DNA from 3 places in the Xanthobacter versatilis genome. Region 3 is predicted to be linked to each of the others. Evidence: riboswitches for the same ligand, from Rfam matches in the RefSeq annotation. Region 3 holds a riboswitch; each other region holds the start of a gene.
What was found. Region 3 has a riboswitch for cobalamin ahead of V5F66_RS09365 (DUF1636 family protein). Riboswitches for the same ligand answer to the same signal wherever they lie in the genome.
Positions count from the first base shown of each region.

Region 1: linked by a shared signal. The riboswitch ahead of V5F66_RS14155 (CbtB domain-containing protein) and the one ahead of V5F66_RS09365 (DUF1636 family protein) in region 3 are both predicted to bind cobalamin.
Region 2: linked by a shared signal. The riboswitch ahead of V5F66_RS15465 (energy-coupling factor ABC transporter permease) and the one ahead of V5F66_RS09365 (DUF1636 family protein) in region 3 are both predicted to bind cobalamin.

Region 1 is NZ_JBAFVB010000006.1:261,748-268,670, reverse strand. Features, by position in the region: gene V5F66_RS14180 (phasin) at 1-401, shown strand, start outside; gene waaF (lipopolysaccharide heptosyltransferase II) at 531-1,553, shown strand; gene waaC (lipopolysaccharide heptosyltransferase I) at 1,550-2,557, shown strand; gene rfaD (ADP-glyceromanno-heptose 6-epimerase) at 2,631-3,641, shown strand; gene rfaE1 (D-glycero-beta-D-manno-heptose-7-phosphate kinase) at 3,654-5,102, shown strand; cobalamin riboswitch at 5,406-5,605, shown strand; gene V5F66_RS14155 (CbtB domain-containing protein) at 5,651-5,842, shown strand; gene V5F66_RS14150 (CbtA family protein) at 5,858-6,586, shown strand; gene cobU (bifunctional adenosylcobinamide kinase/adenosylcobinamide-phosphate guanylyltransferase) at 6,583-6,923, shown strand, end outside.
Region 2 is NZ_JBAFVB010000007.1:230,563-237,485, forward strand. Features, by position in the region: gene V5F66_RS15435 (aminotransferase-like domain-containing protein) at 1-494, shown strand, start outside; gene V5F66_RS15440 (DUF983 domain-containing protein) at 505-915, opposite strand; gene V5F66_RS15445 (hypothetical protein) at 1,080-1,244, opposite strand; gene V5F66_RS15450 (DUF2946 family protein) at 1,412-1,807, shown strand; gene V5F66_RS15455 (copper chaperone PCu(A)C) at 1,896-2,453, shown strand; gene V5F66_RS15460 (copper resistance CopC/CopD family protein) at 2,502-4,193, shown strand; cobalamin riboswitch at 4,266-4,494, shown strand; gene V5F66_RS15465 (energy-coupling factor ABC transporter permease) at 4,531-5,208, shown strand; gene V5F66_RS15470 (DUF2946 domain-containing protein) at 5,384-5,767, shown strand; gene V5F66_RS15475 (TonB-dependent receptor) at 5,903-6,923, shown strand, end outside.
Region 3 is NZ_JBAFVB010000003.1:398,519-405,441, reverse strand. Features, by position in the region: gene V5F66_RS09385 (nucleobase:cation symporter-2 family protein) at 1-391, opposite strand, end outside; gene uraH (hydroxyisourate hydrolase) at 652-1,005, shown strand; gene puuE (allantoinase PuuE) at 1,009-2,457, shown strand; gene V5F66_RS09370 (allantoate amidohydrolase) at 2,454-3,734, shown strand; cobalamin riboswitch at 3,888-4,091, shown strand; gene V5F66_RS09365 (DUF1636 family protein) at 4,167-4,637, shown strand; gene cobW (cobalamin biosynthesis protein CobW) at 4,634-5,671, shown strand; gene cobN (cobaltochelatase subunit CobN) at 5,687-6,923, shown strand, end outside.

The sequences.
Region 1 (6,923 bases), on a different contig from region 3:
TTCCCGGCGTGGAAGTGCCGGCCGGCGTGCGCGAGATTGCCGAAAAGGGTCTCGCCACCTTCCGCGAGAACTATACCAAGCTCAAGGGTTCCGCCGATCAGGTGAATGCGGCGTTCGAAGACACCTATACCAGCGCCAGCAAGGGCGTGGCGGAATACAACGCCAAGGTGCTCGAGGCTGTTCAATCGAACGTGAACGCGGCGCTCGACTATTTCAATTCTCTGCTCGGCACCAAGACGGTGAGTGAGGCCGTGGAGCTGTCCACCGGCCACGCCCGCAAGCAGTTCGAGGTGCTCACCTCCCAGGCGAAGGACCTGTCCGCGCTCGCCCAGAAGGTGGCCGCCGACTCGTCCGAGCCGCTGAAGGCTTCGGTCGAGAAGACCTTCCGTACCGCCGCGTGAGATGACGTCCGGTCCGGCCCTGCCGGACCGTCCGATCCCGGCCGCTTGCCCGCCGCGTGCGTTGCTTGACGCTTGACGCGGCGGGTCCGCCTTGCAATGACGCGGGCGTTCCACCCCGCGAGCGTTCGTATGCGTGCCCTTGGTTCCGTTTCGCCCCTGCTGGTTGTCGGCCCCTCCTGGGTCGGCGACATGGTCATGGCGGCGAGCCTCGTCGAGGTGCTGCGCCTGCGTGAGCCCGGCCGTCCCATCGACGTGCTGGCGCCCCCCGCCGCGGTTCCCATTGCCCGCATGATCCCCGGCGTCCGGCGCGCCATTCCCCTCGGCCTCGGCCACGGCGAGCTCGGCCTCATGGCCCGCTGGCGGGCGGGGCGTGCGCTGCGCAACGAGGGCTACGGCAAGGCCATCATCCTGCCCCGCGCCTTCAAGGCGGCCATCGTCCCCCTCGCCGCCGGCATTCCCGAGCGCGTGGGCTACAAGGCGGAACTGCGCAGCCCGCTGCTCACCGACGCCCGGCCCGATCCTGACCGCAAGACCGCCCGCACCCTCGACCGCTTCGTGGCGCTGGGCCTGCCGGTGGGCTCCACCGCCCGCCCGCCGCGCCCACGCCTGATGCTGCCCGATGGCGCGGTGGACGTGGCCGCTGCCAAGTTCCCGCTTGCCGGCGAAGGCCCGGTGATGGTGCTGTGCCCCGGCGCCGAATACGGCCCTGCCAAGCGCTGGCCGGCGGCCAAGTTCGCGGCCCTCGCCGCGCTGGCTGTCGCCGCGGGCTACCGCATCCGCATCCTCGGCTCGCCCAAGGACCAAGAGGCGGCTGACGCCATCGCGGCGGGTGCCGGCGTGCCAGTGGACAATCTGGTGGGCCGCACCAGCCTCGTCGAAGCCGCTGCCATCCTCGCCGGCGCGGACGTGGTGATCTCCAACGATTCCGGGCTGATGCACGTGGCCGGTGCCTTCGACCGACGGCTGGTGGTGCTCTATGGCGCCTCCTCCGAGAAGATGACGCCCCCCGCCTCGCCGTTTGCCCGGGTGATGGCGCGCGATCTGCCATGCCGGCCCTGCCACAAGCGGGAATGCCCGCTCGGCACCCTCGCCTGCCTCGAAGGCATCGCCGCCGAAGAGGTTCTCGCCGCCGCCGAGCAGATGCGTCGATGAAGGTGCTGCTGGTGAAGCTGTCGTCGCTGGGGGATGTGGTGCACACGTTCCCGGCGCTGACGGACGCCATGGCCGCGCACCCCGGTCTTCAGCTCGACTGGGCAGTGGAGGAGGCGTTCGCCCCGGTGGCGCGCCTGCATCCGGCGGTGCGGAACACCATCGTCGTCCCGCTCCGGCGGATGCTGCGCAAGCCGCTCAAGGCCCTGCGCTCCGGCGAGGCCGGGCGCATCCGCGCCGCGCTGGGCGCCGAGCGCTACGATATCATCATCGATGCCCAGGGCCTGATGAAGAGCGCGGCGGTGGCGGCGCTCGCCCAAGGGCAGCGCCACGGCTTCGATCGCGCCAGTGCGCGGGAGAGCCTTGCCGCGCTCACCTATCACCGGCGCCATCACGTGCCGGAAGTGGAGCATATGGCGGTGCGCATCCGCAAGCTGTTCGCCACCGCTCTGGGCTACAGCCTCGACGGCCGTCCGGCGGATGCGGGGCTGATGCCCGGCCCTCAGACAGGCGCGTCCTACCTCGTCTTCCTCCACGGCACCACCTGGCCCACCAAGACCTGGACTCGCGCCGGCTGGCGGGCGCTGGCGGAACAGGCCGGGGCGGCGGGCCTCGACATCCGCCTGTTCGCCCAGGGTGCGACCGAGCAGGCCCGCGCCGAGGCCATCGCGGACGGCCTGCCCAACGTGCACCTCCTGCCGCCGCAGACCCTGGAAACCCTCGCCCCGGTGATCGCGGGAGCAGCGGGCGTGGTCAGCGCGGATACCGGCCTTGGCCATCTGGCGGCGGCCTATGGGGTGCCGACGGTGGGACTTTACGGCCCCACCGACCCGCGCCTCACCGGCCTCTACGGCCCCCGGGCGGTGGAGCTGAAGGCGACCCGCGACTGCGCCCCATGCGAAAAGGCGCGCTGCCGCATCGCCCCGGAGGTCATCGAGGGACCGCCTTGCCTCGCCGATATCTCCGCCGCCGAGGTCTGGCGAGCGCTGGCGGCGCTGACGGCCTGAACCGGGCCGAACATGGACAAAAGGAGGCGCGGGTGGCACACCCTGCGCCCGACCTGAAGATGGGATGTTCCACATGACCCGATCGGTGGCGCTCAGCCGCGACCTCCTCCTCGTCACGGGCGGGGCGGGCTTCATCGGCTCCAACATCGCCCGTGCCGCCGCCGAAGATGGCTATCGCGTGGTGGTTGCCGACTGGCTGGAGGATGGCCCCAAATGGCGCAACATCTCCGACATCGCGCTGCATGACGTGATCCGCCCGGAGACGGTGAACGCCTTCGTGGAGAAGGAGGGCGGTCGGCTTGCCGCCGTGGTGCACATGGGCGCCATCTCCGCCACCACCGAGCGCGATGCCGACAAGATCGTTGCCCGCAACATCCGCTCGACGCTGGATCTGTGGGAGCTGTGTGCGCGGAAGGCGCTGGGCCTCGTCTTCGCCTCCTCGGCCGCGACCTATGGCGACGGTACCTCCGGCTTCGTGGATTCGGAGGAAGCGGCGGACCTTGGCGCCCTGGCGCCGCTCAATCCCTACGGCTGGTCGAAGCTGTTCGTGGATCGCCGCATCATGGCCGACGTGGCGGAGGGCCGGCCGCGCCCGCCGCAGTTCGCGGGCCTGCGCTTCTTCAACGTCTACGGCCCCGGCGAGGGCCACAAGGGCGACATGCGCTCGGTGGTGCACAAGATCTATCCGGCTGCAGCGGCCGGGGAGGATGTGACCCTCTTCAAGTCCCACGATCCGCGCTACGAGGACGGCGGCCAATTGCGCGATTTCGTCCATGTGGGCGATTGCGTGGAGGTGGTGCGCTGGCTGCTGGAGAGCCCGGACGTGTCCGGCATCTTCAATGTGGGCACCGGCGAGGCGCGGTCGTTCGCGGATCTCGCCAGGGCGGTGTTCTCGGCGCTGGGCGAGGAACCGCGCATCGCCTACGTGGACATGCCGGAAAGCCTGCAGAAGGCCTACCAGTATTTCACCCAGGCCGATGTTTCGAAGCTACGCGCGGCGGGCTTCACGCGTCCCTTCACCTCACTGGAGGACGGGGTCGCGTCCTATGTGAACGGCCATCTGAAGCCGCGCAACGCGGCGTGAGGACAGAGCATCATGGCGGGTAAAGGCGCGACAGGCGCGGTGGGTCCCATCGCCGTCATCGGCGACGTGATGGTGGATCGCTATATCGTCGGTTCCGTTTCGCGCATCTCGCCGGAGGCGCCGGTGCCGGTGCTGGTGCACGGCGCCGAGCGCATCGTGCCGGGCGGCGCCGCCAACGTGGCGGCCAATGCCGCGGCGCTGGGAGCGCAGGTCATCCTGGTGGGCCTCACCGGCGCCGACCCGGAGGCCGAGGCGCTGAAGGACGCGCTTTCCGCCTATCGCGGCATCGACCTGTCCAGCCTGGTGGCGGACGGGGGGCGGCCCACCATCACCAAGACGCGGGTGATGAGCGGACGCCAGCAGATCGTCCGCATCGATGCCGAGGTCCTGACCCCGCCGGCCGATGACACCGTCGCGCGCCTTGTCGCGACCGTGGAAGAGGCGGTGGGGCGCAGCTCGGTGGTGGTGCTGTCCGACTATGCCAAGGGCGTGCTGTCGGATGTGGTCATCGGCGCCGCCATCGCTGCTGCGCAGGCGAAGGGCGTGCCGGTGATCGTCGATCCCAAGCGCCGCACCTTCGAGGCCTATCGCGGCGCGACGCTGGTCACCCCCAACCGGCTGGAACTGGCCGCCGCCACCGGCCTGCCCGACACCACCGACGCCGAGGCGGCCCTGGCGGCCGAGGCTGCGTCCGGCCAGTTCGGCGGCGACGTGCTGGTGACCCGCGCCGAGAAGGGCATGACGCTGTGGCGCCGCAACGGGCAGGTGCTGCATGTGCCGGCCCAGGCCCGCGAGGTGTTCGACGTGTCGGGTGCCGGCGATACGGCGCTGGCGGCACTGGCCGTCTCCCTCGCCTCCGGGCACACGCTGGAGACCAGCGTGCATTTCGCCAATGCCGCCGCCGCGGTCGCGGTGGGCAAAATCGGCACCGCAGTGGTGACGCGGGCGGAACTCAACGCGGCCCTCGACGCCAGCGTGCCCGAGGGCGCGGCCCCCGGCGCGCTGGTGGACCGTGCCCGGGCCGCCGCCGTCATCGCCGGCTGGCAGGCGGCAGGCGCCCGCGTGGTCTTCACCAATGGCTGCTTTGATCTGGTCCATCCCGGCCACGTCGCCATCCTGGAGGCGGCGGCGCGGGAGGGCGACCGGCTGGTGGTGGCGCTGAACACCGATGCCTCGGTGCAGCGCCTGAAGGGGCCGACCCGTCCGGTGCAGGACGAGGCTGCGCGCGCCCGCGTCATCGGTGCGCTGCGCTGCGTCGACCTGGTGGTGCTGTTCGAGGAGGACACCCCGCTGGAGATCATCACCGCGCTCGGTCCGGACGTGCTGGTGAAGGGCGCCGATTACCGCGAGGACCAGGTGGTGGGCGGCGACGTGGTGAAGGCGCGCGGCGGGCGGGTCGCCCTGATCCCGCTGGTGGAGGGGCGCTCCACGTCAGCGCTGGTGGCGAAGGCGAAAGGGTAGGGGACAGGGCGTGGCATGCAGACGCCTGCCGGATCCGCTACATGAAGTGATTTTGAATTATTCATTTATTTCAATTATTTGTCTGCGATTGCTAAAGTCTTGATGCATCGCTTTAAGAGGTGCTTCGACACCTCTTTGGGGCAATCCGCCGATCCGTATTCCCCCATTGGAAAGGCTGACGCCGGGCGACGACCGGGGTCCGCCTCGGGGATCGCCCCGACCGCCGTGCAGTTTTTGCCCGGGGATGGGTCAGCCCCATGGGCATGTCCGCCAAGCCGCAGTTGCGGTGGGGCGCGATAACCCTATAGTCGTCCCGTCGTCGGTGTTCGCTTTCGGGCGGACCAAGAGGGAATGCGGTGCGGGAGGTTTCTCCCTAAGCCGCGGCTGCCCCCGCAACTGTCGGCGGTGAGCGGGCCTGCAACATGCCACTGGAGCAATCCGGGAAGGCGCAGGCTTCGCAATGACCCGCGAGCCAGGAGACCTGCCGGCGACATCCTGCCCGTTGAGGGCATCGCCATGCGCCCTCGGAGGGAGGGCTGAAAGGACGGATGATGACCACCCAGACCCAGTCGCCCAATACAGCCGCCACCGAATCCGGCCTCGCGTCCCGCGCGGTCCAGATCACCCTTGCGGGTTTGCTCGGCCTGTTCATTGTCGGCGGCGTCGGCTTCTCCGGTATTCCGGTGCTGCACAATGCGGCGCACGATTACCGCCATTCCACCGGCTTCCCCTGCCACTGAGGGGAGCTTTCAGCCATGGCGATCTTTCGCGCCCTCGTCTTCGCGGCGGCGCTTAGCGGGCTATTGGCCGGTCTCCTGATGACCGGGCTGCAGCACGCGGCGACCACCCCTCTCATCCTGAAGGCCGAGGCCTATGAGGAGGCGGCGCCTGCGCCTGCCTCCCATGATCATGGCTCGCACGATCATGGTACCGCCGGCCAGTCTGTCGCCGCGCCGCATGATCATGCAGATGCCTGGGCACCGTCCGACGGCGCCGAGCGCCTGCTCTACACCGCCCTCGCCAATGTGGTAGGCGCGGCGGGCTTCGCTCTGCTGCTGCTGGCGGTCTCCGAGGTGGCCGGCGGCCTTGCCGGCTGGCGCGACGGGCTCGCCTGGGGCGTCGCCGCCTTCGCCGCGGTCACCCTGGCCCCCAGCCTGAGCCTGCCGCCCGAGCTGCCCGCCATGCCGGCGGCGGATCTGTTTGCCCGTCAGGCATGGTGGATCGGCACGGCGGTGGCCACCGCCGCAGGTATCGCCCTGCTGGTCTACAAAAGGTCGTTGCCGCTGGCGGTGCTGGCCGTGGGGCTGATCGTGCTGCCGCATCTCATCGGCGCGCCGCAGCCCGACAGCCACGACAGCCCGGTGCCCGCCGGCCTCGCCCACGGTTTCGTGGTAGCGGTGGTGGTCACGAGCTTCGTATTCTGGGCGGTGCTTGGCGCGCTGGCAGGGCTGCTGCGGCAGCGTTTCACCCGGTCTGCCGCTTGAGCGGCGGCCTCGTCCTGGTCCTCGGTGGCGCGCGCTCCGGCAAGAGCCGCTTCGCTGAAGGCGAGGTCCGGCGCCAGCCGGCGCCCTGGGCCTATATCGCCACCGCCGAGGCCCGCGACGGCGAGATGGAGGCGCGCATCGCCCTGCATCGCTCCCGGCGCGGGGAGGGATGGCAGACCCATGAGGCGCCGCTCGACCTCGCAGGCACCCTCAAGGCGCTGCCGCCCGAGCAGCCGGTGCTGGTGGACTGCCTGACGCTCTGGCTCACCAACCACCTGCTCGCCGAGCACGACCTCGACGCCGAGGGCGCGGCCCTGGAGAGCGCCCTCGCGGCGCG
Region 2 (6,923 bases), on a different contig from region 3:
CCTTGTCGAAGGTGCTCACGCCCGGCCTGCGCACAGCCTTCGTGGTGGTGCCGGACGGCACCCCGCCGGATGGGTTGGTGAGCGCCCTGCGGGCCCATGTGCTGATGCCGGCGCCGCTCATGACGGCGCTGGCGACGGACTGGATCCGCAGCGGCGAGGCCGCTCAGTTGCTCAAGGGTGTGCGCGAGGAGGCCGCCGCCCGACAGGAGATGGCCCGGCACCTGTTTCCATCGGCCCGGTCGCACCGCAACGGGCTGCACCTGTGGCAACCCCTGCCGGCGCATTGGGACCGCTACCGCCTGGTGGAGACGGCGCGGCGCGAGGGGCTGGGGGTTACGGCATCGGACGCCTTCAGCGTCGAGCCTCGCCCGCCGGATGCGGTGCGCATCTCCATCGGCGGTGTTCCGGACCGGGCAAGGCTCAAGGCGGCGCTGGAGAAGCTCGCCGCCATCATGAGCACCCTGCACGCGCGCTATCAGGACGGGGTGGTCTGAGGCGCCGGGATCAGGGCAGCGGCCGGGGCGCGGCGACTTCGTCCTTGACGGTCACGCGCTGGCCTTCCTCCGCCTTGTAGAAGAATTGCGAGGCTACCAGCCACCCCTTCAGCGGGCGCAGGGGCGGGATGCAGCTCAGAAGGATGAGCGGCAGGGTGGTCACGAAATGCACCCACATGGGCGGCTCATAGGCCATCTCCAGCCACAAGCCGAAGATCACCGCCGGGATGCAGACGAACATCATCACGAAAAACGCCGGGCCGTCCGCCGGGTCGGCAAAGCCATAATCCAGCCCGCACGCCTCGCAGGAGGGGCGCAGGGTGAGGAAGCCGTTGAACAGATGCCCTTGGCCGCAGCGGGGGCAGCGGCCATGCAGGCCGGTCTGAAGCGGAGAGAGCGAGGGCCAGTGCTCGGCTGACATGACAAGGCTCGTTTCGTCCATGAGGTTGGACCGACGATACCGTGTCACGCATACAATAACAATATTGTATGCGTGCATATCTGGAATGCGTTCGGCTGCGCCTTCTCTCGATCGTTCGCGACGGTTGGTCCCGGACCCCGGTCCTCCGGGGTTCGCCTTCAGACTCAATGGCTCTTGTGGGGATGCCCGCTTTCGGAGGCGCCGATACTCTCCACCTGGAACTGGTTCCTGTGCGTCAGGTCGCCGGCCGTGACGGATGAGCCGCCGGGCATGGCGGGGGACCAGGTATGGTCGACCACGATGGGGCCGGCCTTGAACGCGGGCGCCATTGATCTAATCGACGCAATAAGGTTGTGTTTAATCGAGCCGATCCTCGCGGACCGCAGGCATCTTGTGTGGCCGCTGGACGCATCGCAAGATGCGCCCTGCGTCATCTACAAGTGCAGCATGGGCGGCAGCATGAAGCGCCGCGTTAATCGATAAAGGCCATGGCTTCGTGACCAACCCTCAACCTGCCTGGAGAGCCTGGACCGCAGTCGCTGCGGCCTATCTGCTCGTCCTGCAGGTGCTGGTCACGGGGATCGCGGGCGGTGTCCATGCGGCGTCGTTCGGCCTCGATCCTGTCGCCACGGCCATGTGCGGTCCGTCCGCCCACGGCGGAACGGCGCCGGCGGACGACGGCGCTCCCCCGTCCCACAATAGCCTGTCTTGCTGCGTGCTCGGCTGCTCCATGCTCGGCCCGGGCGCTGCCCCGCCGCCGGCCGAATGGAGCCTCGTTCGGCACCCGGTGATGGTGGTGGCCGACGCGGCCTACCCCTTGTCCCGTGAGGCCCGGCGCTCGGTGCGCGGGTCTTCGCCCGGTCTTCCCAGAGCTCCCCCCGGCACGGTCTGAACGCCCTGCGAAGGCAGGGTTTTCGTCTGTTACCCGTCGGTTTTCCGCTCCCGGTCCCGGGATGCGCCCTCGTCAATGGAGCTTTGCCATGTCCAGCCTCACGCGCCTTCTTAAGGGCAGCGCCGGTACCCGCGCACCCTATCGTCCCTTCGCGGAAGAAGTCCTTGCGGCCTTTGTCTTCGCCGCCTTCGTCCTGGTGCTTTCAGTCCAGACGCTGCTGGCGCACGAATTCAAGGCCGGCGCCATCGAGATCGACCACCCGTGGTCCCGGGCGACGCCGGGTGGCGCCACGGTGGGCGCCGGCTATCTGACCTTGAAGAACACCGGCTCCGCGCCGGATCGCCTGGTGTCGGCGGCCTCCGATGTGGCCGAGCGGGTCGAGATCCACGAGATGGCCGTGAAGGATGGGGTCATGACCATGCGCCCCCTGCCGGACGGCCTCGCCATCCCTGCCGGCGGCAGCGTGGTGCTGAAGCCCGGCTCCTACCACATCATGTTTTTCGGCTTGAAGCAGCCGTTGAAGCAGGGGGCGGTGGTGGACGGCACCCTGACCTTCGAGAAGGCCGGCACCGTCGCGGTGAAATTCAATGTGGACGCCATCGCCGCCGAGGGCAGCGGCCACGACCATTCGCATTCGGCCAAGTAGTTCATCCGCATGCGCCCCTCTTGCAGCGGGCGAGCGGGGCTGACGGGCGTGGTTGCCGCCATCGTGGCAGCCACGCGCTTCCTGCCGTTGACGTCCGGCACCCGCACCGTGGCCACCCCGGCCGCTTGCGGGAGGGCCGGCATCCCGGCGGGCGCGCGGGCAATCCTGCAGGCCGTGCTGGTCATGGCCGGCGCGCTGCTTTTTGCCGGCGACGCCCTGGCCCATGCCTCGCTGGTCCATGCCTCGCCTGCCGACGGCGCCATGGTGGCCAACGCGCCCCGGACATTCGCGCTCACCTTCAGCGAGCCCATCTCCCCGCTGGTGCTGCGGCTCGCCGGGCCGGATGGCACCGCCGTCACCCTCGACCGCTTCGTGCAACGCGGTGCGACGCTGGATGTGGAGGCGCCGGCGGGCCTGCCGAACGGAACGCACGTGCTCATATGGCGCGTGGTTTCGCAGGACGGTCATCCGATCGGCGGCGCGGTGGCCTTCTCCATCGGAGCGCCCAGCCCCGGCGTCTCCGCCGCCGCCGTTGAGGTCATCGACTGGCCGGTGCGCATCGCCGCCTGGGTCGCGAGGCTTGCCCTCTATGCCGGACTGTTCGTGGGCGTTGGCGGGGCCTTCTTCGCCAACTGGGTCGGCGGACGCTCCCGGTCAGCGACCCGCCTCGGCGCAGGCGTGATCCTGGCCGGTCTTGTGGCCGCGCCGCTGTCCGTCGGGCTGCTGGGGCTCGATGGCCTCGGCGCGACGCTGGGAAACCTGCCCGAGCCGGTGGTGTGGCGGACCGGCTTCTCAACCAGCTACGGTGTGAGCGCGCAGATCGCGGTGGCGGCTCTTGTCACGGGGCTGGGTGCTTTCGGGCTGAAGGGCATCGCGGGCAAGCTCCTGTCGCTGGCGGCACTGCTGCTGGCGGGATGCGCCCTCGCCGCCAGCGGCCATGCCAGCGCGGCGCACCCGCAAGAAGTGACCCGGCCGGCGGTGTTCCTGCACGCCGTGGGGATCGCGGTCTGGGCCGGCGGCCTCATTCCGCTGGGCAGGGCATTCGCGTCGCGATCGCCCGAGGCGGCAGCGGTCCTGCGTCGCTTCTCGGTGCTTGCGCCGTTTGCGGTGCTGTCCCTGGCTGCGGCGGGCCTGCTGCTGGCGGTCATCCAGTTGGGGAGCCTCACGGCGCTCTGGACGACCGACTATGGCGCGGTGCTGCTGGCGAAGGTGGCTCTGCTCATGCCGCTGTTTGCCCTGGCGGCCGTCAACCGTGTCAGGCTGACGGCGCCGGCGGAGCGGGGAGAGGCGACGGCGATCGCGCATCTGCGCCGCTCCATCTGCGCCGAGATTGTCCTCATGTTCGCGATTTTCGCGGTCGCGGCGGTGTGGCGCTTCACGCCGCCGCCCCGCGTGCTGGCTGCCATCGCAGCGGAGCCGGCCTCGCTGCATGTCCACACCGGCGCGGCCATGGCGGATCTGTCCATCGCACCGGGCCGCTCAGGTCCCGTCAGCGCGTCCATGGTCATCCTGACCGGGGAGTTCGGCCCGCTCGACGCCAAGGCGGTGACGCTGGTCCTCGACAATCCCGCGGCTGGAATCGGGCCGGTGCGGTGGCCGGCGACCAAGCCCGGAGATGGCACATGGCGCGTGAATGCGCTGGATCTTCCTCATCCGGGCCGCTGGTCCGTCCGCATCGAGATCGTCGGCCCGGCCGACGCCCTGAAGGAACTGGCGGGCGAGATCGAGATCCGCCCCTGATTTCGGCGGGGAGGGCGCCTGCGCAGCGGGCGCTTCTTGGCGATCAGGCTTGACAGGAACCGCCGATTGTCCGCTGCTGCAAAGGCACATGGTTTTCCATCGGCGCGCGGCGACGCGCTTCGATGGATCTGGGAACGGGGAAGGGCCTGACCGCCCGAAGCCCCGACCGCCCCCGCGACTGTGAGCGGCGAGTGGCCTTCCACGATGCCACTGGACCTGAGCCTTTCGAGGCCGGGTCTGGGAAGGCGGATGGTTGCGACGACCCGCAAGTCAGGAGACCGACCATGGGCATGTGTTCACCCTCACGCCGTCGGGTGAGACGGCAACGGAGCTTTCAATGCACATCGAACCTGGCCTTGTGGATAGCGGAAAGATCTGGCTGAGCTACGTGACGGCGGCTGGCGCCGGCGGCTACACGCTGAAGCTCGCCTTCAACACCCTGCGCGAGCGCGGCGCCGTGTCCTTGCTGACGCGCAGCGCCGTGGCGACCGCCCTCGTGTTCTCCTTCTTCGAGGTGCTGCCGCACTATCCGGTGGGCGTCTCCGAGGTGCACCTCATCCTGGGCTCGACCCTGTTCCTGATTCTGGGCGCCGCGCCCGCCGCCTTCGGCCTTGCCCTCGGCCTGCTGGTCCAGGGCCTGTTCTTCGCGCCCTTCGACCTGCCGCAGTTCGGCATGAACGTGACCACCCTGCTGGTGCCGTTGTTCGCGCTCACGGCACTCGCGCCCAAGGTCATCGCGCCGAATACGCCCTATGTAGACCTGAAGTATCGCCAGGCACTCGCGCTCTCCACCACCTATCAGGCCGGAATCGTCGCCTGGGTGGCGTTCTGGGCCTTCTACGGCCAGGGCTTCACCGCCGAGAACGCCGCTTCCATCGGGTCCTTCGGCGGCGCCTATCTGCTCGTCATCATCGTCGAGCCGCTGGTGGATCTCGCCGTGCTCGCGGCGGCCAAGGCGCTCAATGGCCTGAAGGGCAGCCCGCTGTTCGAGCGTCGGCTTTTTGAAGCCGCCTGATCGTTTTCGCTCCCGTATGAAGGCGGCGGCATCCCCTTGGGGTGCCGCCGTTCTTTTTTGGCGTGGCCCGCGTCCTCATGATTGGAAGATGGGCCCGCCGGCACATCGGTCGCATCTGGCCGTCGTTTCCTTATGACCAGCCCCATGGTAAATTTACCGTGAGGGAAGGGATCTGATGCTCAGGCGGCGGCGACAGGCATGGGGGATTGGCTGGATCGCTGCGTTCGCGGCGGCCTATGCCCTTGTCTTCCAGATCGTCCTGACCAGCGCCCTGATGGCCTCGGTCTCGCTTGACGGCGCTGGCGCCATGACGGCTTTCTGCCATTCCGACGCGTCTTCGGACCCGCAGTCGGATGACGGCGGCACCCCGAAATCCATCGTCCACTGTCCCCTCTGCCTCTTCCGCACCGATGTGGCGGCGCTGCCGCCGCCGGTGATGACTCCTGTCATCGACCGCATCGCCATCGAGCTGCACTACCAGGCGGTGCTGCGCAGTTCGCTTCAGGGCGAACCTGTCGCCCTCCCGTTCCAGCCTCGCGCGCCGCCGGCCCGGGCCTAGGACCGCCGCGCGCTCGCCGCGCGCATCACACCAACTCATCCCTTTCTCGCCGAGACGTCGGAAGACGCTTGCGCGTGCGCGGCTCGTCGTAGCCGGCGCAGCGCACGTCTTGCCGTCGGCAGCCCGGACAGACCCATGCCGATTCAATCCCGAAACACCCTACGCCGCGCCCTGCATCTGACGAGCGCGCTGGTGCGGCCCTCGCTTGCCGTGCTCTGCATGGCGCCGCTCTTCACCTCCGGCGCGCGAGCACAGAGCGCGATGGAACTGCCCACGGTGGTGGTCCGCTCCGACACCCCATCCACCACGGCGGGAGGCGCAGCCGACGGTCCGTTCACCCCGGCCGACACCGCGACCATCTCCGGTGCGCAGGCCCAAGGCGAGACCCTCTCGACCAGCGATTCGGGTTCGCTCATCAGCCGGATTCCAGGTGGTGCGGCCTGGGGCGCCGGCGGCGTGTCGAGCCTGCCGGCGGTCAACGGCATGGGGGCGGACCGGGTCCAGGTCTCCATCAACGGCATGCTGTTCGGCCTCGCCTGCCCGAACGAGATGAATCCGCCTTTGTCCTTCGTCAACCCTGCGATGATCGCCGGGGCGCGGGTCTATATGGGCACCGCGCCGGTGAGCGTCGGCGGCGACTATACGGGCGCGAAGGTGGATGTTTCGGTCGCGCCGGCCCAGTTCACGCCGGGCCAGGCGCTGACCACCCAAGGCAGCGTTTCCGGCTTCTACCGCAGCAACGGTGACGGCTATGGCGTGGATGCCAATGTCACCGTGTCCAACGAGGACACCAGCGTCACCTATACCGGCGGCTGGGCGCGGGCGAGCGACTATACGGCGGGCGATGGCACCACCATCAAGTCCACCATGTATGAGACGCAGAACCATGCCCTGAGCATTTCGAAGAAGATCCAGGACCAGCTCTTCACCTTTCAGATCGGCGGGCAGTTCATTCCGTCCGAGGGCTATGTCAACCAGTACATGGACCTGGTGGAGAACAAGAGCCTCTTCGGCAACGCCCGCTACGAGGGCCTGTTCGACTGGGGCAAGCTGGAAGCCACCGTATTCGCCAATCGCGTGCGGCACACCATGGGCTTCATCGAGCCGGACAAGAGCGGCGACATGCCCATGGATACGCGCAGCACCGACCTCGGCT
Region 3 (6,923 bases):
GGGGCAGGAGCCGCGAGACGAAGGGCGCGACGATGATGCCGAATATGCCTGCCGCGATCACCGAGCCGTAGATGCCCAACAGGCCGATCTCCGGGCTCGCCGCCATGGAGAGCATGGGGCCGACCGAGGCGAAGGTGACACCCATCATCACCGGCAGGCGGATGCCGACGCCGAGGAAGCCAAGGCACTGGGCCAGCGTCGCGAGACCGCAGGCAAACAGGTCCGCGCTGATGAGGAAGGCCACATCCTGGGGCGGCAGCTTCAGCGCGCGGCCGATGATGAGCGGCACCGCCACGGCACCGGCATACATCACCAGCACATGCTGGAGGCCGAGAATCGCGAGTTTCGGAGCTGGCAATATTTCGTCTACGGGATGAACGGCTTCGGACATGAGGTCCCCCTGGAAAGGAAGTCGGGTCAGGTGCGGAAGGGCGTTTTTCGTTTATTGGCGCCATCTTTGCGTGCGGCGCGGGTACCGGTCCGGCGGGTCTGCCCAACGTATCGGCATGCCTAATGAAAGATCAAATCGCCTCCGGTGAAAACCGTTGGTTAATCGGAAGATCTTCCAATATTTTTGGGAAATGAATCGTCGGCGACCGGGTTATGCTGCCATGCAGCGGAGCTTTTGCCCGCAAGGCTTGCGAGGGAAAAATGGGGCGCCTGTCCACGCATGTACTCGATACCGTCGCCGGTGGTCCGGCAGCCAATGTGACGGTTGAACTTTACCGTCTGGCGCCAGATGGCACGCGCACGCTCCTGACCGAGCGCCGGACCAATGCGGACGGGCGCACCGACACGCCTTTGCTCGCGGGCGATGAGTTCAAGGCCGGCACCTACGAGCTTCAGTTCCACATCGGCGCGCATTTCCGCGCCACCGGTGCGCCGGCCTCCGATCCGCCGTTCCTCGATGTGGTGCCCCTGCGCTTCTCGCTGGCGGAGGACGGGCACTATCATGTGCCGCTGCTGTGCTCCCCGTGGAGCTACTCCACCTATCGGGGCTCCTGAGCGATGAGCGTGCCCAACGATCCCATCACCGGCCGCCCTTACCCGCGCGACCTGATCGGCTACGGACGCAATCCACCCCGTGCGCGCTGGCCGGGAGAGGCGCGCATCGCAGTCCAGTTCGTGGTGAATTACGAGGAGGGTGGCGAGAACTCCGTCCTCCACGGCGACAATGCCTCGGAAGCCTTCCTGTCCGAGATCATCGGCGCCCAGCCCTGGCCCCGCCAGCGGCACATGAACATGGAATCCATCTACGAATACGGCGCGCGGGTGGGCTTCTGGCGGCTGCACCGCCTGTTCACCGAGCGCGCCATGCCGGTCACGGTCTATGGCGTCGCCACGGCGCTGGCCCGCAACCCGGACGCCGTCGCCGCCATGAAAGAGGCCGACTGGGAGATCGCGAGCCACGGCTACAAATGGCTCGAATACAAGGACTTCACGCGCGACGCCGAGCGCGAGCACATCGAGGAGGCGATCCGCATCCACACCGAAGTGACCGGCTCCCGCCCGCTGGGTTTCTACCAGGGCCGCTCGGCCGAGCACACGGTGCCATTGGTGATGGAGGAAGGCGGCTTCCTCTATGCCGCGGACAGCTATGCGGATGAACTGCCCTACTGGATCGAGAGCGCCAAGGGTCCGCAACTGGTGGTGCCCTATACGCTGGACGCCAACGACATGCGCTTCTCGGTGGCGGCGGGCTTCGGCACCGGCACGGATTTCTTCGACTATCTGAAAGACAGCTTCGACCTGCTCTATGCCGAGGGCGAGACCGCGCCGAAGATGATGTCGGTGGGCCTCCACCCCCGCCTCGCCGGCCGGCCCGGCCGCGCCCAGGCGCTGGCCCGCTTCCTCGATTACATCGCTGGCCATGAGAAGGTGTGGGTGGCCCGGCGCGTGGACATCGCCCGCCACTGGATCGCTACCCACCCCCCCGTCGGCGGCTACAAGCCCACCTTCATGCCGCGCGGCCTGTTCGTGGAGCGGTTCGGCGGCGTGTTCGAGCATTCACCCTGGATCGCGGAAGCCGCGTACGACAAGGGTCTCACCCCCCGCGAGGACACCGCCGCCGGCCTCCACGCGGCGCTTGCCGCCGTGCTGCGCGCCGCGCCCATCGAGAAGCAGATGGGGGTCATCCACGCCCATCCGGACCTTGCCGGCAAGCTGGCCGAGGCCAAGCTGCTCACCGCCGAATCCACCGCCGAGCAGGCCTCCGCGGGCCTCGACCGGCTGACGGCGGAGGAGAAGGCCCGCTTCACCGCCCTCAATGACGCCTACGTGGCAAAGTTCGGATTCGTCTTCATCATGGCCATCCGCGGCCGGACCAAGGCCGAGATCCTCGACGCCTTCGAGCGCCGGCTCGCCCATGATCGCGACCAGGAGGTCAACGAGGCCATCACACAGATCGAGCGCATCGCCCGGCTCCGGCTGGACCAGATGCTCCCGGAGGCCGCATGAACAAGGTCTTCCCCGTGCCCCAACCTGCCCCCGTTCCCACCCTCGCGCCCCTTGACGGCAATGCCATCACCGCCCGCCTGAAGGAGCTTGCCGCCTTCTCGGACGTGCCGGGCGAACTCACCCGCCTCTCCCTTACCCCGTCCCACAAGCGGGCGGCGGCGCAGGTATCCCACTGGATGCGCGAGGCCGGCCTCACCCAGGTCCACATGGACGCCACCGGCACCATCGTTGGGCGCTATCCGGCAGACCGGGCCAATGCCAAGACCCTGCTCATCGGCTCGCACATCGACACGGTGCGCAACGCCGGCATCTATGACGGGAACCTCGGCGTGCTCACCGCCATCGCGGCGGTGGAAGCGCTGAACGCGCAGGGCCTGCGCCTGCCGTTCGCCATCGAGGTGGCGGCCTTCGCGGATGAAGAGGGCGTGCGCTTCCTCTCCACCCTCACCTCATCCAAGGCCATGGCGGGCATCTTCGATCCCAAGAGCCTCGACGACGTGGACCAGCAGGGCATCTCCCGCGCCGAGGCGCTGCGCTCGTTCGGCGCGCCGGCGGAGCGTGTCGCCGAATGCCGGCGCGATCCGGCGGACATGATCGGCTATGTGGAAGTGCATATCGAGCAGGGGCCGGTGCTGGAGGCGGCGGGCGCTCCGCTGGGCATCGTCACCGGCATCGCCGGCGCCTCGCGCGGGCACATTCGCGTGCGCGGCGAGGCCGGCCATTCCGGCACCCTGCCCATGCCCATGCGCCACGACGCGCTGGCCGCCGCAGCCGAGATGATCCTCGCCGTCGAAGCCCGCGGCCGCGCCGATGCGGATGCCCTGGTGACCACGGTCGGCACCATGATTATCGCCGGCAGCGCCGTGAACGTGGTGCCCGGCGAGGTGCAATTCTCCCTCGACGTGCGCACCCTCTCCGACGAGTTGCGCCAGCGCGCCGTGGCCGACATCCGCGCGGCCATCGACGAGATCGCGGCGCGGCGCGGTGTGCGCGCCGTCCTCGACATCGGCCATGAGGTGCCGGCCGCGCCCTGCCACGGCGTCCTGAAGGAGCGCATGGCGCAGGTGGTGGAAGGCCTGCAACTGCCCGTGGTGCGCCTGCCCTCCGGCGCCGGGCACGACGCCATGGTCTTCCGGGGTATCATGCCCATGGCCATGCTGTTCGTGCGATCCGAGAACGGCAGTCACAACCCGCGCGAATACGCCTCCCCCGCCGACATCGGCCTTGCCGCCGAAGCGCTCCATGCCTTCCTGCTGAAGACCGCCGGGGAGGTGTGAGCCGGTTGCGTCCCCCGCTGGTGCGGTATCTCCGCGCCCGCGAGCCTCAGGTCGATCACGCGGGCTGGAAAGAGAGGCAATGTGTTTCGGGCCGCGAAACCGCCCTCCCGACCACCCGCGGCCGCCCCATTTGACATTCGCCCCTACCCTGCCTTTAGTGCCCCTGTCGAAGGTCCCGTGGTCCCACACGGGCGCAAAAGGGAATGCGGTGCGGGAGGTCTCTCCCCATGCCGCGGCTGCCCCCGCAACTGTAAGCGGTGAGCCCCTGCCACATGCCACTGTCGCCGCAAGGCGCCGGGAAGGCGGTGGGGGCGCTGATCCGCGAGCCAGGAGACCTGCCTTCGACAAGGTCCGCGCCGGGCGGGGTGCTCCGGTTTGCGTCCCTTCAAGCCCGCCATGCACGGGCGGCCCGCGCACCCATGGATATGTATGGTGGAGCGCGGCGAACCTGCCGATATTACAGGCGATGCCACGGCGGAGACCCCTGCCGGAACGACGCCCCGCGCCCATGACGCGCCCGCCGCCATGCCGGACAACGCGCCGACCGTGACCGTCTTCGTCTGCACCACCTGCCGCAGCAGCGGCGAGGCCGCCTCCCCCGTCGATGGCGCTGCCCTCGCCGAAGCCGCCGCGGCTGCCCCGCTGCCGGACGGTATCGCCGTGCAGGGCGTGCGCTGCCTCGCCAATTGCAAGCGGTCCCTGTCCGCCGCCATGGTCCGCCGCGATGGCTGGACCTATGTGTTCGGCGACCTTTCCGCCGACGCCGCCCCGGACCTCATCGCCGGCGCGGCGCTGCTCGCATGCTCGAGCGACGGTCTCATGCCCTGGCGCGGACGGCCCGACAGCCTCAAGCGCGGCATGGTCGCCCGCATCCCGCCTTTGTCCCTTCCCAAGGAGCCTTGATGACTTCGCTCGCCCGCGTGCCCTGCACCATCGTCACCGGCTTCCTCGGCGCGGGGAAGACCACGCTCATTCGCCACGTGCTGGAGAATGCCGGCGGCAAGCGCCTCGCGGTGATCGTCAACGAGTTCGGCGACGTGGGCATCGACGGCGAGATCCTGAAGGGCTGCGGCATCGAGAGCTGCTCCGAGGACACCATCGTGGAGCTGGCCAACGGCTGCCTGTGCTGCACGGTTGCCGACGATTTCGTGCCGGCACTGGACCAGATCCTGTCGCGCACCCCGCGCGTGGACCACATCCTCATCGAGACTTCCGGCCTCGCTCTGCCCAAGCCGCTGGTGCAGGCGTTCCAGTGGCCTGCCATCAAGAGCCGGGTGACGGTGGACGGCGTGGTGGCGGTGGTGGACGGCCCGGCGCTGGCCGAAGGGCGGGTGGCGCCGGACCTCTCGGCGCTGGCCGCCCAGCGCGCGGAAGACTCAAGCCTCGACCATGACGACCCGGTGGAAGAGGTGTTCGAGGACCAGATCGCCTGCGCCGACCTCGTCATCCTCTCCAAGAGCGACCTCCTCGACGATGCCGGCTTCGCCATCGCCGAACGGGTAGTGGCGCAGAGCCTGCCCCGCGCGGTGAAGCTGGTGCGCGCCACCGCCGGCAAGGTGGATATCGCCGTGCTGCTGGGCCTCGGCATCGGCGTGGAAGACGAGATCGACGCCCGCCGCACCCATCACGACGACGAGGAAGACCACGACCACGACGAGTTCGAGAGCATCGTGCTCCCGCTCCCTGAAATCGCCGATCCCGTCGCCCTCGCGGAGCGCGTGGTCGCGGCCGCCGGGACGCCGGACGTGCTGCGGGTGAAGGGCTTCGCGGCGGTGGCCGGCAAGCCCATGCGGCTGCTGGTGCAGGGCGTTGGCCCACGCGTGTCGCACCATTTCGACCGGCCGTGGGGCGCAGCCGAGGAGCGGCGCGGCGCACTGGTGGTCATCGGCCTCAAGGGCTTCGACCGCGCGGCGGTGGAGCGGGCCATCCTCGGCTGAGGCGAACCGGACCCCATGCACATCCTCGCCACCACATCGACGACGCTGGAGGATCTGGCCGAGCCGGTCGATCTCGCCCAGCCGCCCGGCGACATGGTGGCGCTGTCCTTCACCGACAGCGACCTCCTGGCCCTGTCCGCCGCCTGGCGGGCGCGGCGGGACAGCCTGCCCAGCCTGCGCCTCGCCCGGCTGAAAGACCTCACCCATCCCATGTCGGTGGACCTGTGGGTGGAGAAGGTGGCGCGCCATGCCAAGGTGGTGCTGGTGCGCCAGCTCGGCGGCCTCGACTGGTGGCGCTACGGCGCCGAGCAATTGTCCGCCCTCGCCCGGACGCGCGGCATCGCCCTCGCGCTGCTGCCGGGGGAAGACCAGGACGACCCGCGCCTCGCCGCCCTCTCCACCGTGCCGGCGGAGGAGCTGGCAGACTGGCTTGCTTATTTCCGTGCCGGCGGCCCGGACAATATGGGGGCGCTGCTTGAGCGCATGGCCAGAACGGCCGGATACGCCACGCCCGCCGCGAACGCACCGCCCCGCCCTGTTCCCGCCACCGCCTTCTATCGCCCTGGAGCGGGGCTGACGGAGCTGCAGACTCTCGCTGCCACCGCGCGGGCGGATGGGCGGCCCAGCGCCCTCATCCTGTTCTACCGGTCCCAGTGGCTTGCGGCGGACACCGCCGCCATCGATGCGGTAGCCGCCGCCCTTGAGGCGCGGGGCATCGCCGCCGTGCCGCTGTTCGTGCCGAGCCTGAAGGCACCGGAAGCGCGCGCCGCCGTGCGGGATGCGCTGGCCGCGCTCAAGCCGGCGGTGATCGTCACCACCACCGCGTTTGCGGCGGGGAATGCGGCTGAACTGTTCCCGGCGGGCGGGCCGCCGGTGCTCCAGGCCGCCCCCGCCACCACCGCCCGCGCCGCCTGGGCGGGCAGCCCGCGCGGGCTATCGGCCGCCGATCTCGCCATGCATGTGGTGCTGCCGGAGCTGGACGGACGGGTACTGGCGGGCGCGCTCTCCTTCAAGGATTTCGCCCCGGCCGATGCGGACCTTGCCTTCGCCCCCGCCATCAACCGACCGGAGCCGGACCAGGTGGCCCATGTGGCGGACCGCGTCGCGGGCCTCGCGCGCCTCGCCGCCACGCCCCGCGCCGAGCGGCGGCTGGCGCTGATCCTGCCCGACTATCCCGGCGCCGAGGGCCGCTCCGGCTATGCGGTGGGCCTCGACGTGCCGGAGAGCGCTCGGCGCCTCATCGCGACCTTGG